Regions from separate parts of the Streptomyces sp. NPDC046308 genome, predicted to be linked through region 1. Evidence: riboswitches for the same ligand, from Rfam matches in the RefSeq annotation. Region 1 holds a riboswitch; the other holds the start of a gene.
What was found. A riboswitch is a leader RNA that binds a small molecule or an ion and turns the genes downstream of it on or off. The one in region 1 is predicted to bind glycine.
Positions count from the first base shown of each region.

Region 2: linked by a shared signal. The riboswitch ahead of gcvT (glycine cleavage system aminomethyltransferase GcvT) and the one ahead of gcvP (aminomethyl-transferring glycine dehydrogenase) in region 1 are both predicted to bind glycine.

Region 1 is NZ_JBVJFB010000012.1:164,221-171,560, reverse strand. Features, by position in the region: gene ACZ6JT_RS34660 (DNA polymerase IV) at 1-479, shown strand, start outside; gene ACZ6JT_RS34655 (PRC-barrel domain-containing protein) at 633-998, opposite strand; glycine riboswitch at 1,111-1,209, shown strand; gene gcvP (aminomethyl-transferring glycine dehydrogenase) at 1,404-4,289, shown strand; gene ACZ6JT_RS34645 (DUF5999 family protein) at 4,402-4,590, opposite strand; gene ACZ6JT_RS34640 (hypothetical protein) at 4,852-5,472, opposite strand; gene ACZ6JT_RS34635 (glutamate-cysteine ligase family protein) at 5,967-7,340, shown strand, end outside.
Region 2 is NZ_JBVJFB010000003.1:267,183-274,522, reverse strand. Features, by position in the region: gene ACZ6JT_RS15080 (L-serine ammonia-lyase) at 1-322, opposite strand, end outside; gene glyA (serine hydroxymethyltransferase) at 611-1,867, opposite strand; gene gcvH (glycine cleavage system protein GcvH) at 1,883-2,263, opposite strand; gene gcvT (glycine cleavage system aminomethyltransferase GcvT) at 2,376-3,491, opposite strand; glycine riboswitch at 3,632-3,735, opposite strand; gene ACZ6JT_RS15060 (AAA family ATPase) at 3,942-4,610, shown strand; gene ACZ6JT_RS15055 (enhanced serine sensitivity protein SseB) at 4,735-5,469, shown strand; gene ACZ6JT_RS15050 (enhanced serine sensitivity protein SseB C-terminal domain-containing protein) at 5,526-6,266, shown strand; gene ACZ6JT_RS15045 (ABC transporter permease) at 6,703-7,340, shown strand, end outside.

The DNA of each region.
Region 1 (7,340 bases):
CGGGTGGGGTGCGCCTGCTGGGGGTGGGGGTGGCGGGGCTGGCGGACTACACGCAGGAGGACCTGTTCGCGCAGTCGCTCGCCGCTGAGCCGGACGGGGCGGGCGGCGCGGGCGGCGCGGATCGGGCCGGCGAGGCCGCCGGGGCGGGCCGGGCGGCGGGAGCGGGCGGGGACAGCGAGTCCGGAGCCGCAGCGGCGCCTGTGGAGGCCTCAGGGGCCCGTGAGGCCGCCGGGCAGCCCGGGGAGGCGGAGCCGGCTCCGGAGCGCCGCTGGCCGGCCGGGAGCGACGTACGGCACGCGGTGTACGGGCCCGGGTGGGTGCAGGGCAGCGGGGTCGGGCGGGTGACCGTACGGTTCGAGCAGCCCGGATCCGGGCCGGGCCGGGTGCGGACCTTCCGGGTGGACGACCCCGAGCTGGAGCCGTCCGATCCGCTGCCCCTGGTGGGGGACGGGGAGCAGGGACCCGCGGGCGCGGCATGATCACAGGGCCGGACGGCGCGTGCGGCCCACCTCAGGCCCGCCCCAGGTCCGCCTCGGGCTCCTTTCGGGCCCGCGTCGGGGCCGCCACGCGCGCCTCGGGGCCCGAGCAGTCCGACGTGAGCCCGCGCCCACGGCCCGCGCGCCCGCGCCGCTTCAGCCCTCGTCGCTCGCCAGGCGGCCGAAGTCGCGCGAGAAATCCGTGGGCAGCGTCGTGTCCAGGCCGTAGTGGTGGTAGAGCTGCAGCTCCTGTTCGGGGGAGAGGTGGCGGCCGACGCCGAAGTCCGGGGCGTCCCTGATGAGGGAGCGCTCGAAGGGCACCCGCAGGGTGTCGCCCACCATCTCGCTCGGCTCCAGCGGGACGAAGGCGTCCCGGCTGAACAGGCCCGTACGGACGGCCGCCCATTCCGGGACGCCCGTGGCATCGTCGAGGTAGACCTCGTCGACGGTGCCGATCTTGTTGCCATTGCGGTCGAACGCCTTGCGGCCGATCAGGCTGCGCGGATCGATGTCGGTCTGCACGGTCCCTCCAAATGGTCGCAACTCCTCCGTAACGACTACAGAAGTGCATAACCGCAGCGGAGGCCACTCGGGGAGGGTCCAGAACCGCGCTGGTAGGCTGGGTGATGGCTGTCGACCCTGTGCGGGAGAGTCCTCCGAGTGAACGAGACGGAGGCGCCGAAGGAGCAAATCCTCCCCGGAATCTCTCAGGCATACGTACCGCACGGACGAGGCCACTCTGGAAAGCAGGGGCGGGTACCGGGCGCAGCGCCGGTGCCTCTCCTCACCGACGGTGAAAGCCGGAGCGCGCGGGCGACCCCCGAGACTCCGGTGAAACTCTCAGGTGCAGATGACAGAGGGGGAGGCCGTCCGGGTGCCCGCGCCGTGGTGCCCCTCGCAGGTCATACGACCAGGAGGCCTCCGTACATGACCGCCAACCGCATTCCGCTCTCCCAGCTGGAGCGAGGCATCCCCTTCGAACAGCGCCACATCGGCCCGGATGCCGAGGCGCAGGCGAAGATGCTCGCCCATGTGGGCTACGGCTCCCTGGACGATCTGACCGCTGCCGCGGTCCCGGATGTGATCAAGACCGCCGAGGCGCTCGCCCTGCCCGAGGCGCGGACCGAGGCCGAGGTGCTCGCCGAGCTGCGCTCGCTCGCCGACCGCAACCAGGTGCTCTCCTCCATGATCGGTCTCGGTTACTACGGGACCTTCACCCCGCCGGTGATCCTCCGCAACGTCATGGAGAACCCGGCCTGGTACACGGCGTACACCCCGTACCAGCCGGAGATCTCCCAGGGCCGCCTCGAAGCGCTCCTGAACTTCCAGACCGTCGTGGCCGACCTCACCGGCCTGCCGACCTCGGGCGCCTCGCTGCTCGACGAGGGCACCGCGGCCGCCGAGGCCATGACGCTGGCCCGCCGCGTCGGCAAGGCCAAGGGGAACGTCTTCCTCGTGGACGCCGACGCGCTGCCGCAGACCATCGCCGTCATCGAGACCCGCGCCGAGCCGATCGGCATCGAGGTCGTCGTCGCCGACCTGTCCGCCGGCATCCCGGCCGAGATCGCCGAGCGCGGCGTCTACGGCGTCCTCGTCCAGTACCCGGGCGCCTCCGGTGCCGTGCGTGACATCAAGCCGGTCATCGACCAGGCGCACGAGCTCGGCGCCATCGTCGCCGTCGCCGCCGACCTGCTCGCGCTGACCCTGCTGACCTCGCCGGGCGCGCTCGGCGCGGACATCGCCGTCGGTACCACCCAGCGCTTCGGCGTCCCGATGGGCTTCGGCGGACCGCACGCCGGCTACATGGCCGTCCAGGACAAGCACGCGCGTTCGCTGCCCGGCCGCCTGGTCGGCGTCTCCGTGGACGCGGACGGCAACAAGGCCTACCGCCTGGCGCTGCAGACCCGCGAGCAGCACATCCGCCGCGAGAAGGCCACCAGCAACATCTGTACCGCCCAGGTGCTGCTCGCCGTCATGGCCGCCATGTACGCCGTCTACCACGGCCCGGACGGCCTGCGGACGATCGCCCGCCGGACGCACCGCTACGCCGCCCTGCTCGCCGCGGGCCTGACGGCCGGCGGGGTCGAGATCGTGCACGGCTCGTACTTCGACACGGTCACCGCCCGCGTTCCGGGCCGCGCGGCCGAGGTCGTCGCCGCCGCCCGCGAGGGCGGCATCAACCTGTACCTGGTCGACGCCGACCACGTCTCCGTCGCCTGCGACGAGACCACCCTGCGCGCCGACGTCGAGGCCGTCTGGGCCGCCTTCGGCGTCACCGCCGACATCGAGGCGCTCGACGCGACCACGGCCGACACCCTGCCCGAGGGCCTGCTGCGCTCGGACGACTACCTGACGCACCCGGTCTTCCACCAGCACCGCTCCGAGACCGCGATGCTGCGCTACCTGCGCAAGCTCTCGGACAAGGACTACGCGCTGGACCGCGGCATGATCCCGCTGGGCTCCTGCACCATGAAGCTCAACGCGACCACCGAGATGGAGTCGGTCACCTGGCCCGAATTCGGCCAGCTGCACCCCTTCGCCCCGGTGGAGCAGGCCGAGGGTTACCTCACGCTCATCACCGAGCTGGAGGAACGTCTCTGCGAGGTCACCGGCTACGACAAGGTGTCCATCCAGCCCAACGCCGGCTCCCAGGGTGAGCTCGCCGGCCTGCTGGCCGTCCGCGCCTACCACCGCGCGAACGGCGACGAGCAGCGCACCATCTGCCTCATCCCGTCCTCCGCGCACGGCACCAACGCCGCCAGCGCCGTGATGGCCGGCATGAAGGTCGTCGTCGTCAAGACCGCCGACGACGGCGAGGTGGACGCGGCCGACCTGCGCGCCAAGATCGAGCAGTACCGCGACGAGCTCGCCGTGCTGATGATCACGTACCCGTCCACGCACGGTGTGTTCGAGGAGCACGTCGCCGACATCTGCGCCCAGGTCCACGAGGCCGGCGGTCAGGTCTACGTCGACGGCGCCAACCTGAACGCCCTGGTGGGCCTCGCCAAGCCGGGTCACTTCGGCGGCGACGTCTCGCACCTGAACCTGCACAAGACCTTCTGCATCCCGCACGGCGGCGGCGGCCCGGGCGTCGGCCCGGTCGGTGTCCGGGCGCACCTGGCCCCGTACCTGCCGAACCACCCGCTCCAGCCGACCGCGGGCCCGGAGACGGGTGTCGGCCCGATCTCGGCCGCCCCGTGGGGCTCGGCGGGCATCCTGCCGATCTCCTGGTCGTACGTGCGCCTGATGGGCGGCGAGGGCCTCAAGCGCGCCACCCAGGTGGCGGTGCTCGGCGCCAACTACATCGCCAAGCGCCTGGAGCCGCACTACCCGGTGCTCTACACCGGCCCGGGCAACCTCGTCGCGCACGAGTGCATCATCGACCTGCGCCCGCTGTCGAAGTCCACGGGCGTCAGCGTGGACGACATCGCCAAGCGCCTGATCGACTACGGCTTCCACGCCCCGACGATGTCCTTCCCGGTCGCCGGCACGCTGATGATCGAGCCGACGGAGTCCGAGGACCTCGCCGAGATCGACCGCTTCTGCGACGCGATGATCGCCATCCGCGGCGAGATCGAGCGGGTCGCGGGCGGCGAGTGGCCGGCCGACGACAACCCGCTGGCCAACTCCCCGCACACCGCGGCGGCGCTGGGCGGCGAGTGGAACCACCCGTACACCCGCGACGAGGCCGTCTTCCCCGGCGGGGTCACGGCCGCCGAGAAGTACTGGCCGCCGGTGCGCCGCATCGACGGTGCCTTCGGCGACCGCAACCTGGTGTGCTCCTGCCCGCCCCTGGACGAGTACGACCACTGACACCGAGCGGTGCGGTGCCGGAAGCGCGTGACGTGAAGGAGGGGCCGGACCGGGAGGATCTCCCGGTCCGGCCCCTCCTTCGTCGCGTGCTTCCGCCGGCCGTCCTTCGTGCCTACGCGGCCGCGAGCGGGCGGTGCGGGGCGATGATCTGGCCGTCCGGCAGCAGCTCACCGGTGTCCTCGAAGAGCAGGACGCCATTGCACAGCAGGCTCCAGCCCTGCTCCGGGTGGTTGGCCACCGGGCGCGCGGCCTCCCGGTCGGCGGATTCGGCTGACGGGCAGGCTGGCTGGTGCTGGCACATGGATGCGTTCTTTCGCTGCGTTGTGGTCTGCGTGCTACGGCTCGATGCGTGATTCATGGCCGTCCCCCTGGGTCATCCCCGCACCCGCGGGGAGCGTGTCATCAGTGTTCCCCCATGACAGCCGCTTCGCAGGGATTTCCCGGCAGCTGTCCTCATAGATTGATGACGCATCACTCGTGCGGGCGGTTCAGGCCAACTCCCCTGTCATTTCGGATGGTTCGCAAGTGGCCCGAGCGGACTAGGCCGAATGGGTCACTCGGGTCAGGCGGCGGGTGCGGCCAGCGACGGAGGGAGGGGAGCCGTGGCGGGGGTCAGCCGGCGGGTGAGCACGGGCAGCAGCTCGGAGACCGGATGCGGGCGGAACGGGGCGATGCCGGGCGGGGCCGGAGCCAGCGGCACCAGCAGGTCCTCACCGGCGGGCAGTCCGGCGGAGGCGTCGGCGCCCACCGCCCCGTGCAGCCACAGGGTCAGCATGTAGAGCTCCGGTACGGACAGCAGCCGCGGCTGGTAGCTCGTACCGAGGGACTCCGCCTGGCGCAGGGCGCGTTCGGTGGCGGCGACGTAGGGACCCTCGAAGAAATGGGAGAAGGCCCAGCCGTCGGGTGTCAGGCGGGTGTCGGCCGCCGCGACGTGCCGGTCCCCGCTGCGGATCAGGAACCGCCAGCCGATGAGCCGTGTGCGGGGCGGCCTGCCGCCGGCCGCGAGGGCGGACATGCCCAGCCGGTCGAGGACGTGCACCGGAAGGGGGAGTTCGGCGGTCAGCGGCCCCTGGATCTCGCGCAGGGACGGGGTGTGCGCCTCGTGGACGGCGGTGGGAGAACCGAGTGCCGCGAGGACGCTGCGCAGGGCGGGCGCGGGAGCCGGAGGGACATGCAGCGGCATGGTGGGTCGCCTCTCACTTGGGAGACCTGTGGAACGGGGGCAGGTGCGGACGGCGCTGTCGCATTCTGGGGCCAGAGGGGGGCCGAGGGGCAATGGCCGCGCGCCAACTCTCTGCCTCGTTTGCGGAGTTTATACGACATGTGTTCACGCAGTGTTTCGGCTAGCTGTCCCGCCTATTGCCGACAAGGCGCTTACCGGTCCCGCTGACATGGCATTCATGCCGGATGCACGCGAACATGCCGCGCTGACCTCGGAGGTTACCGGACGGGGGCTCGGCTGGAAAGCATCGGTTTTGTGGAGCGCGCAAAGGCGAAGCGGAATTTGCGCGAGGCGACTTGCCAGGTGAATGTGCCGAAGCGCCCTTCGGCCAAACCGGCGCGCGCTCCTCGCCACGCACGCCCCCACCGCGTTATGGATCACGCTGCCGGGGCATCATCGACCGTAATGCGCGCCCGGGTGTTCTGGGCCGGGCCCACTCGAGGAGGGACGCTTCGATGGGGGAGAAGGTCGTGGCGGGCGGATTCGACCTGTCCGATCGGCAGCGGTATCGAAGGAAGCTTCACGAGTGTCTGGAGGGGCTGGAGCGACTCCTGGCGGAGAAGAGGTTCGATCGCCCGAAGAACATGATGGGACTGGAGATCGAGCTGAATCTCGCGGGCGCCGACGGGTTGCCGAGAATGGTGAATGCCCAGGTACTGGAGCGGATAGCGAGCCCAGATTTCCAGACCGAACTGGGAATGTTCAATCTGGAGGTGAACGTCCTGCCGCACCGGCTCGGCGGACGGGTATTCGACCAGCTCGCCGAGGAACTCAGCGCAGGGCTGGGCTACGCCCACCGGCAGGCCGCGGAGATCGATGCCGGCGTGGTGATGATCGGCATTCTGCCGACGATCTCCCGCGCCGACCTGGTCACCGCCAACCTGTCGGCCGTGGACCGCTACTCGTTGCTCAACGAGCAGATCTTGATGATGCGCGGGGAGGACTTCACGCTCGACATCGACGGGGTCGAGCGGCTGATCTGGACCTCCGGGTCGATCGTGCCGGAGGCCGCCTGCACCTCCGTACAACTGCACCTCCAGGTGACACCGGCCCGCTTCCCCGCCGTGTGGAACGCGGCGCAGGCGGTGGCCGCCGCGCAGATAGCCGTCGGCGCCAACTCGCCGTTCCTGTTCGGGCGCGAGCTGTGGCGGGAGTCGCGGCCCCCGCTGTTCACACAGGCCACCGACACCCGGCCGCCCGAACTCCAGGCGCAGGGAGTGCGGCCGCGGACCTGGTTCGGGGAGCGGTGGGTGGACTCGGCGTACGAGCTCTTCGCCGAGAACGTCCGCTACTTCCCGGCCCTGCTTCCGATATGCGACGAGGAGGAGCCGCTGCGGGTGCTCGCCGAGGGCGGGGTGCCGGGGCTGCAGGAGCTGGTCCTGCACAACGGGACCGTCTACCGCTGGAACCGGCCCGTGTACGGGGTCGCCGACGGGGTGCCGCACCTGCGGGTGGAGAACCGGGTGCTGCCGGCCGGCCCGACGGTCGCCGACGTCGTCGCCAACGCCGCCTTCTACTACGGGCTGGTGCGCACCCTCGCGGACGAGCAGCGCCCGGTGTGGACCCGGCTGCCCTTCGCCGAGGCGGAGGCGAACTTCGACGCGGCCTGCCGGTACGGGATCGACGCGCGGCTGCGGTGGCCGCGCCGGGGCCGGGCCGGGGGGCTGGCGAGCGTGCCCGCCGTACGGCTGGTCCTGGACGAGCTGCTGCCGATGGCGGCGGCCGGGCTGGACGCCTGGGGCATCGAGCCCGCGGACCGGGACCGCTACCTCGGCATCATCGAGGAGCGCTGCCGGCGGCGGGTCAACGGGGCGACCTGGCAGGTGGAC
Region 2 (7,340 bases), on a different contig from region 1:
GGACGTCGCCTATCTCCGCGCCCATCAGCCGCAGCCGGCCGCTCTTGCGGATGCGCTCGACCTCGTCGTCCGCCGTCTCGACGTTCACCGTGCGGGGGGAGTGCCCCTCCAGGCCCAGCAGCACCGCCTTGGGGGTGCCGTGTCCGTGGCCGGTCGCGCCGAGGGAGCCGAAGAGCTCGGCCCGCACCGCGGCGGTCTGGGCGAGCACGCCGTCCTTCTTCAGCCGCGTCACGAACATGCGGGCGGCCCGCATCGGGCCGACGGTGTGCGAGCTGGACGGACCGATGCCGATCGAGAAGAGATCGAAAACGGAAATGGCCACGTTGGCGGTCTCCCGGGTCATCCCCGCGGTGGCGGGGAACGGACCGTCCAGTCGCACTCGCAGCGTAGCGAGGCGGCCGACGGAGGGGCGGACTTTGCAGGGATTGCGGGCAAAGATCACCTCGTGGGCGCCCTTGCCCGGTTCATCAGCGTACGTCAGTTCGTGCGGGGCCCGGTTACGCCGACCTGTACGGCGGCTTTCGCGGCCCCGACGTCGAGGGCCGCACTCCGGACCACGGGAAAGGCCCGGCCCTGTGCGAGACGAGGCCGGGCCTTCCCAAGCCGTTGCCTAGAGCGACGGGTACAGCGGGAACTTCGCGGCGAGCGCGGAGACGCGCGCCTTGAGGGAGTCGGCGTCGTAGGTCGGCTTCAGGGCCTGCGCGATGATCTCGGCGACCTCGGTGAAGGCCTCGGCGTCGAAACCGCGGGTGGCCAGCGCCGGCGTACCGATCCGCAGACCCGAGGTGACCATCGGCGGCCGCGGGTCGTTCGGGATGGCGTTGCGGTTGACCGTGATGCCGACCTCGTGGAGGCGGTCCTCGGCCTGCTGGCCGTCCAGTTCGGAGTTGCGCAGGTCGACCAGGACCAGGTGCACGTCGGTGCCACCGGTGAGGACGTCCACGCCCACGGCCTTGACGTCGTCCTGGACCAGGCGGGCGGCGAGGATCTTCGCGCCCTCCAGGGTGCGCTCCTGGCGCTCCTTGAACTCCGGCGAGGCCGCGACCTTGAAGGAGACGGCCTTGGCCGCGATCACGTGCTCCAGCGGGCCGCCCTGCTGACCGGGGAAGACCGCGGAGTTGATCTTCTTGGCCAGCTCCTGCGTCGACAGGATGACACCGCCGCGCGGACCGCCGAGGGTCTTGTGCGTGGTGGTGGTGACCACGTGGGCGTGCGGCACCGGGTTCGGGTGCAGACCCGCGGCGACCAGGCCGGCGAAGTGCGCCATGTCGACCATCAGGTACGCGCCGACCTCGTCCGCGATGCGGCGGAAGGCGGCGAAGTCGAGCTGGCGCGGGTACGCGGACCAGCCGGCGACGATCAGCTGCGGCTTGGACTCCTTGGCGAGGCGCTCGACCTCGGCCATGTCCACCTCGCCGGTCTCGTCGACGTGGTACGGGACCACGTTGTAGAGCTTGCCGGAGAAGTTGATCTTCATGCCGTGGGTCAGGTGACCACCGTGGGCCAGGTTCAGGCCCATGATCGTGTCGCCCGGCTTCAGCAGCGCGAACATCGCGGCGGCGTTCGCCTGCGCACCCGAGTGCGGCTGGACGTTCGCGGCCTCGGCGCCGAACAGCGCCTTGATGCGGTCGATCGCGATCTGCTCGACCACGTCGACGTGCTCGCAGCCGCCGTAGTAACGGCGGCCCGGGTAGCCCTCGGCGTACTTGTTGGTCAGGACCGAACCCTGGGCCTCCATGACGGCGACCGGAGCGAAGTTCTCCGAGGCGATCATTTCCAGGGTGGACTGCTGGCGCACGAGCTCGGCGTCGACGGCGGCGGCGACGTCCGGGTCGAGCTCGTGGAGAGGGGTGTTCAGTACAGACATCAGGGTCCCCTGGGGTCAGTTACCGGCGGTGAGCTGGGTGTACTCCTCGAAGGACAGGGTGTCCTTCGGCTCCTCCGAGAGGCGCACCTTGAAGAGCCAGCCACCCTCGAACGGGGCGGTGTTCACGAGCGCCGGGTCGTCCACGACGTCCTGGTTGGCCTCGACGACCTCGCCGGAGACGGGGGAGTACAGGTCGCTGACCGACTTCGTCGACTCCAGCTCGCCGCAGGTGTCGCCTTCGGTCACGCTCTCGCCGACCTCGGGGAGCTGGGCGTAGACGACGTCACCGAGCGCGTTGGCCGCGAACTCCGTGATGCCGACCGTCGCGACGCCGTCCACGGCGTCCGACAGCCACTCGTGCTCCTTGGTGTAACGCAGCTTCTCGGGGTTGCTCATGACCTGATTCTCCTGGATGCGGGGGAGTGGATACGAACGGTGGTCTCGGGTACTGAGACGCTGCCGGACGGGGTTCCCGTACGGCTCGTGCACGGCTGGACCGTGTGCGGAACTACTTCTGCCGCTTGTAGAACGGCAGCGCCACGACCTCGTACGGCTCATGCGTACCGCGAATGTCGACGCCGACGCCGGAGGTGCCGGGCGCGGCGTGCGCCGCGTCCACGTACGCCATCGCGATCGGCTTGCCCAGCGTCGGGGACGGGGCGCCCGAGGTGACCTCGCCGATGACCTGACCGTCGGCGACGACCGGGAATCCGGCGCGCGGGACACGGCGGCCCTCGGCGACCAGGCCGACCAGCTTGCGCGGCGGGTTCGTGGCGGCGCGCTCGGCGGCGGCCTCCAGCGCGGCGCGGCCGACGAAGTCGCCCTCCTTCTCGAACTTCACGACCCGGCCCAGCCCCGCGTCGAACGGGGTGAGGGAGGTGGTCAGCTCGTGCCCGTACAGCGGCATGCCCGCTTCCAGGCGCAGGGTGTCGCGGCAGGACAGGCCGGCCGGGACCAGGCCGACGCCCTCGCCGGCCTTGGTCAGCGCCTGCCACAGCTCCACGGCGTGCTCGGGGGCGACGAACAGCTCGAAGCCGTCCTCGCCGGTGTAGCCCGTACGCGCGATCAGCGCGGGGACGCCCGCGACGGTGCCCGGCAGTCCGGCGTAGTACTTGAGGCCGTCCAGGTCGGCGTCCGTCAGGGAGGCCAGGATGCCGGGGGACTCCGGGCCCTGCACCGCGAGCAGCGCGTACGCGTCGCGGTCGTCGCGGACCTCGGTGTCGAAGCCGGCGGCACGCTCGGTCAGGGCGTCGAGGACGACCTGGGCGTTGGAGGCGTTGGCGACGACCATGAACTCGGTCTCGCCGAGGCGGTAGACGATCAGGTCGTCGACGATCCCGCCGTCCTCCTGGCAGATGTGCGTGTAACGGGCGCGGCCGACGCCGACGGTGGAGATGTTGCCGACGAGCGCGTAGTCCAGCGCCTTGACGGCCTCCGGGCCGGTCAGCGTGATCTCGCCCATGTGGGACAGGTCGAAGAGACCGGCCCTGGTGCGTACGGCGTTGTGCTCGTCGCGCTCGCTGGCGTACCGCAGCGGCATGTCCCAGCCCGCGAAGTCGGTCATGGTCGCACCGAGCGAGCGGTGCAGCGCATCGAGGGCGGTCAGACGGGGGGCAGTGCTCATGGGTGTGGCTCCCGAGTCCCAGGGCATGACATGACGAGGAGGGTCCTCCCCATCTGTCATCGGAACCTGAGAGGTTCGCCGAGAGTTCCTCGGCTTGCACCTTGGGTGGAGCTGTCGAACAGCTCGCTTTTCAGATCTGCCTCATCCACGCGGTACGGGGCCTGAGAGATTCAAGGGAGGATCTTGCTCCTTCGGCGCCCGCGCACGGCCTTGCGGCGTGCCGGGACTCTCCCGCGCGGATTCAAGCGGCCGGTATGCAGTTGGTCCAGATGGCGCACATCATTGCACGCCATGCCCGTGATCGGGCGGAGGGGTCCGAAAGTTCGTACGGTACCCCGAGCGGCCGGACCGGAACCGGGGACGCCGGATTACCGTCTCTTTACACTCAGTGGGCAAGGGTCCCGGTGACCCGATTCGGGGGAGGCGAACACTGTGCGGAGATTCGGAGTGGTGACGACGACGGGGACCGTGGAAGCGGTGCCGGCGCAGCGCGGACCGCGCGGCCGGGACCGCGAGCGCGAGCGGGCGGCGGACGCCGGCATCGGCTCCGTGCGCGACCTGCGCGGCCCCCGGGCCCGCGGCCCGCAGCGGCTCGCCTTCGCGGACGGGGACATCGTCGTGGTGTCCGGCCTGCCCGGCGGCGGCAAGAGCACCCTGATCAAGCGGGCGGCGGCCGACGGCGGCGCCGTCGACTCCCAGGACACCCGTGAGCGCTGGGAACGGCGCATGCCGCCGGCCCTGCCGTACGCCGCGTACCGGCCGCTGGTGCGCGCCGCGCACTACTGGGGGCTCTGGCGGCTCCTGCGCTCCGGAGCCTCCGTCGTCGTCCACGACTGCGGCACGCAGAGCTGGGTGCGCGGGCTGCTCGGGGCGGCCGCGCGGCGCCGGGGGCGGGCGCTGCACCTGCTCCTCCTCGACAGCAGCCCCGCGGAGGCCCTCTCCGGGCAGGCCGCGCGGGGGCGGCGGGTCTCCGCCTACGCCTTCGCCCGCCACCGGGGCGCGGTGGGCCGCCTGCTGCGCGAAGCCGAGGCGGGCCGCCCCCCGCGGGGCTGCGCCTCGGTCACCCTGCTCGACCGCTCCTCCGCCGCGACCGTGACCCGCATCGCGTTCCACGCCTGACCCGCGGGGCCCCGCACCAGCCCCTCGGCGCGGGACGCGCAGCGGGCCGGGCCCCCGCACCGGCGACGCGGCCGTGCCGGTACCCTGCGGGGCGACACGCGGCGGGATCACGGAGGCACGGGACATGCAGGGCAGCGGCTGGCCGGGGAATGAGCTGGAGCACGTGCTCGGGGCGGCGCTCGGGCAGCCGGACGCCGGCGGGCGCATCCTGGAGGTGCTCGGGCGCAGCCAGATATGGGTTCCCCTGCCCGGCGGAGGCGGCCCGGACTCGGCCGACCTCTCCCTGCCCACGATGGACATCGACGGCGCGGCCTACGTCCCCGTCTACAGCTCCGAGGCCCAGTTCCTCGCCTGCGTCGGCCCCGGTACGGACTTCGCCGTCGCCCCGGCCGTGGAGTTCGCCCGCGGCCTGCCCCCGCAGCTCGGCATCGCGGTCAATCCCGAGGGCGCCGTCGGCGTCCCGCTCCCCCCGCCCGCCGTCGCGGAGCTCTGCCGAACCGGTCGGACCCCGCTCGACGGACCCTCCACCGGCGGTCGAGTCCGGCTCTACGAGCCCGACTGGCAGGAGGACCCGGTGGACTTCCTGGCCGCAGCGGCCGAGGAGTTCCGGGCCACCGCGGTGGTCGCGGCCGCGCACCGCTGCCTGGCCAGCATCGAGGGCGGGGCGCCGGAGCTGTTCATCGGTGTCCGCCTGCTGGGATGGGAGCCCGAGATGCGAGAGGCCCCGATGGCGGCCCTCGGACGGGCGCTGACGCGTGTCCCGCCGCCGTGGCCCGTGCAGTTGATCCTGTTGGACGCGGCCCAGGACCCGGTCACGGACTGGATTCGTGAGCGCGTACGCCCCTTCTACCTCCCGTAGGGCCGCTTAAGCTGAGGGGCACGCGTGGACGACGGGCGGACGAAGAGGGGTACCGGGTGAGTGCGTCAGGCACGGCCGCGGCCGGGCAGGTCGAGCACATGATGCGCCAGGTGACCCCCGGGCGCTATGAGAGTTACGAGTCGCTTCTGCACGCCCTGTCCGAGGGGCGGCTCTGGATGCTGCTCTGGCAGGGGCAGCCGGGCTCCCCGGACGCCCAGTACGGCGGCATGGAGGTCGACGGCCTCGGGTACGCGCCCTGCGTCACCTCCCCGCAGGAGCTGGCCGCCAGCGGCTGGAACCGGGGCTACGAGGTGGTCACCGGGCGGGACATCGCCCGCGCGCTCTACCCGGACCGCTGGGGCCTGTGGCTCAACCCGCACGCCCCGGGCGGCGGCCTCGGCGTGCCCTGGGCCGACCTGCGCCGCATCGCGACAGGCCTGGACCGGATGCCGGCCGGCCCGCTGCGGCTCTCCGAGCCCGCGATCGAGCTCCCGCAGTTCTACGGGCTGCTGACCCAGCACGCCCACCGCACGCCCGCCGTCCGGTCGCTGCGCCGCGCCTGGGTGCAGCCCGCGCTCGGTTCCCCGTACCTCGCGGTCGGCCTCGACCTGTACGACGCCTCCGCGCCCGCGCTGGAATCCGTACGGGAGATGATGCGCCAGTCCGTCGGGGTGGTCCCCGAGGGCGTCCCGGTGTGCACGGTCGCGCTGGCGGACGAACACGACCCGGTGGCGATGTGGCTGCGCGCGCAGACCCGCCCCTTCTACGACCGCGAGGGCCAGGCGCCGGCGTACTGATCCGCCCCTCCGCATATCGAGACATCTCCCTCGAAGGCCGCACCGGACCCATCGGTGCGGCCTTCGGCATATCCGCTGAATACACCCAAGATCCATGTCCGAAAGGGCAGTTGAGACGGATGTCCGTTCCGCGCCGAACATGAGGTCTTGAACCGCTGAGGCGGGTGCGCCGTTCGGATAACGGAAGTCGACTCGTCACATCACGGTTGCGCATCACATCCCCGTCGGGTCTGGCGGGTGATCGAGAGACCGTTGAAGACTCCCCCCACTGAGAGGGCCCAACCAGCGGGAGCCCACTCTTCATCCGCATTTCGCGAGCAGTTCCCTAGCGACGAACCGCCGGCAACCAGCGACAACCGCGCCACGATGTGAACCAAGCCGTCACAGCGGCTGGCAGGGGCCGGCCACCAGCCGGCCGAGAGGGGTCCCCACCACGATGACGGCACCTACCGAGACCAGCGGGCCCGCGGGGCTCCAGCCCGGCGCCAGCCCGGACGGGGCGAAGCAAGGGGCGATTGAGGGTCGTTCGCTCGGCCGGATCGCCTGGACCCGCCTCAAGCGGGACAAGGTCGCGATGGCCGGCGGGATCGTCGTCCTCTTCCTGGTCGTGCTGGCCGTTCTCTCGCAGCCGATCCAGGCGATCTTCGGCCTCGACCCCGACGCCCTCCACCAGGACCTGATCGACCCGTCGCTCGCGACCCCCATCGGCTCCTTCGGCGGCATCAGCTGGTCCCACCCGCTGGGCGTCGAGCCGAAGTTCGGCCGTGACATCGCCACCCGCATCCTGGAGGGCTCCTGGGTGTCGCTGCTCGTGGCCTTCGGTTCGACCCTGCTGTCCGTGGTCATCGGCTCGGTGCTGGGCGTCGTCGCCGGCTACTACGGCGGCTGGGCCGACACCGTCATCAGCCGGATGATGGACACCTTCCTGGCCTTCCCGCTGCTGCTGTTCGCGATCTCTATCTCGGCCGCGCTGCAGGGCGGTGCCTTCGGACTGGAGGGGCTGCCGCTCCACATCAGCGTGCTGGTGTTCGTGATCGGCTTCTTCGGCTGGCCGTACATCGGACGCATCGTGCG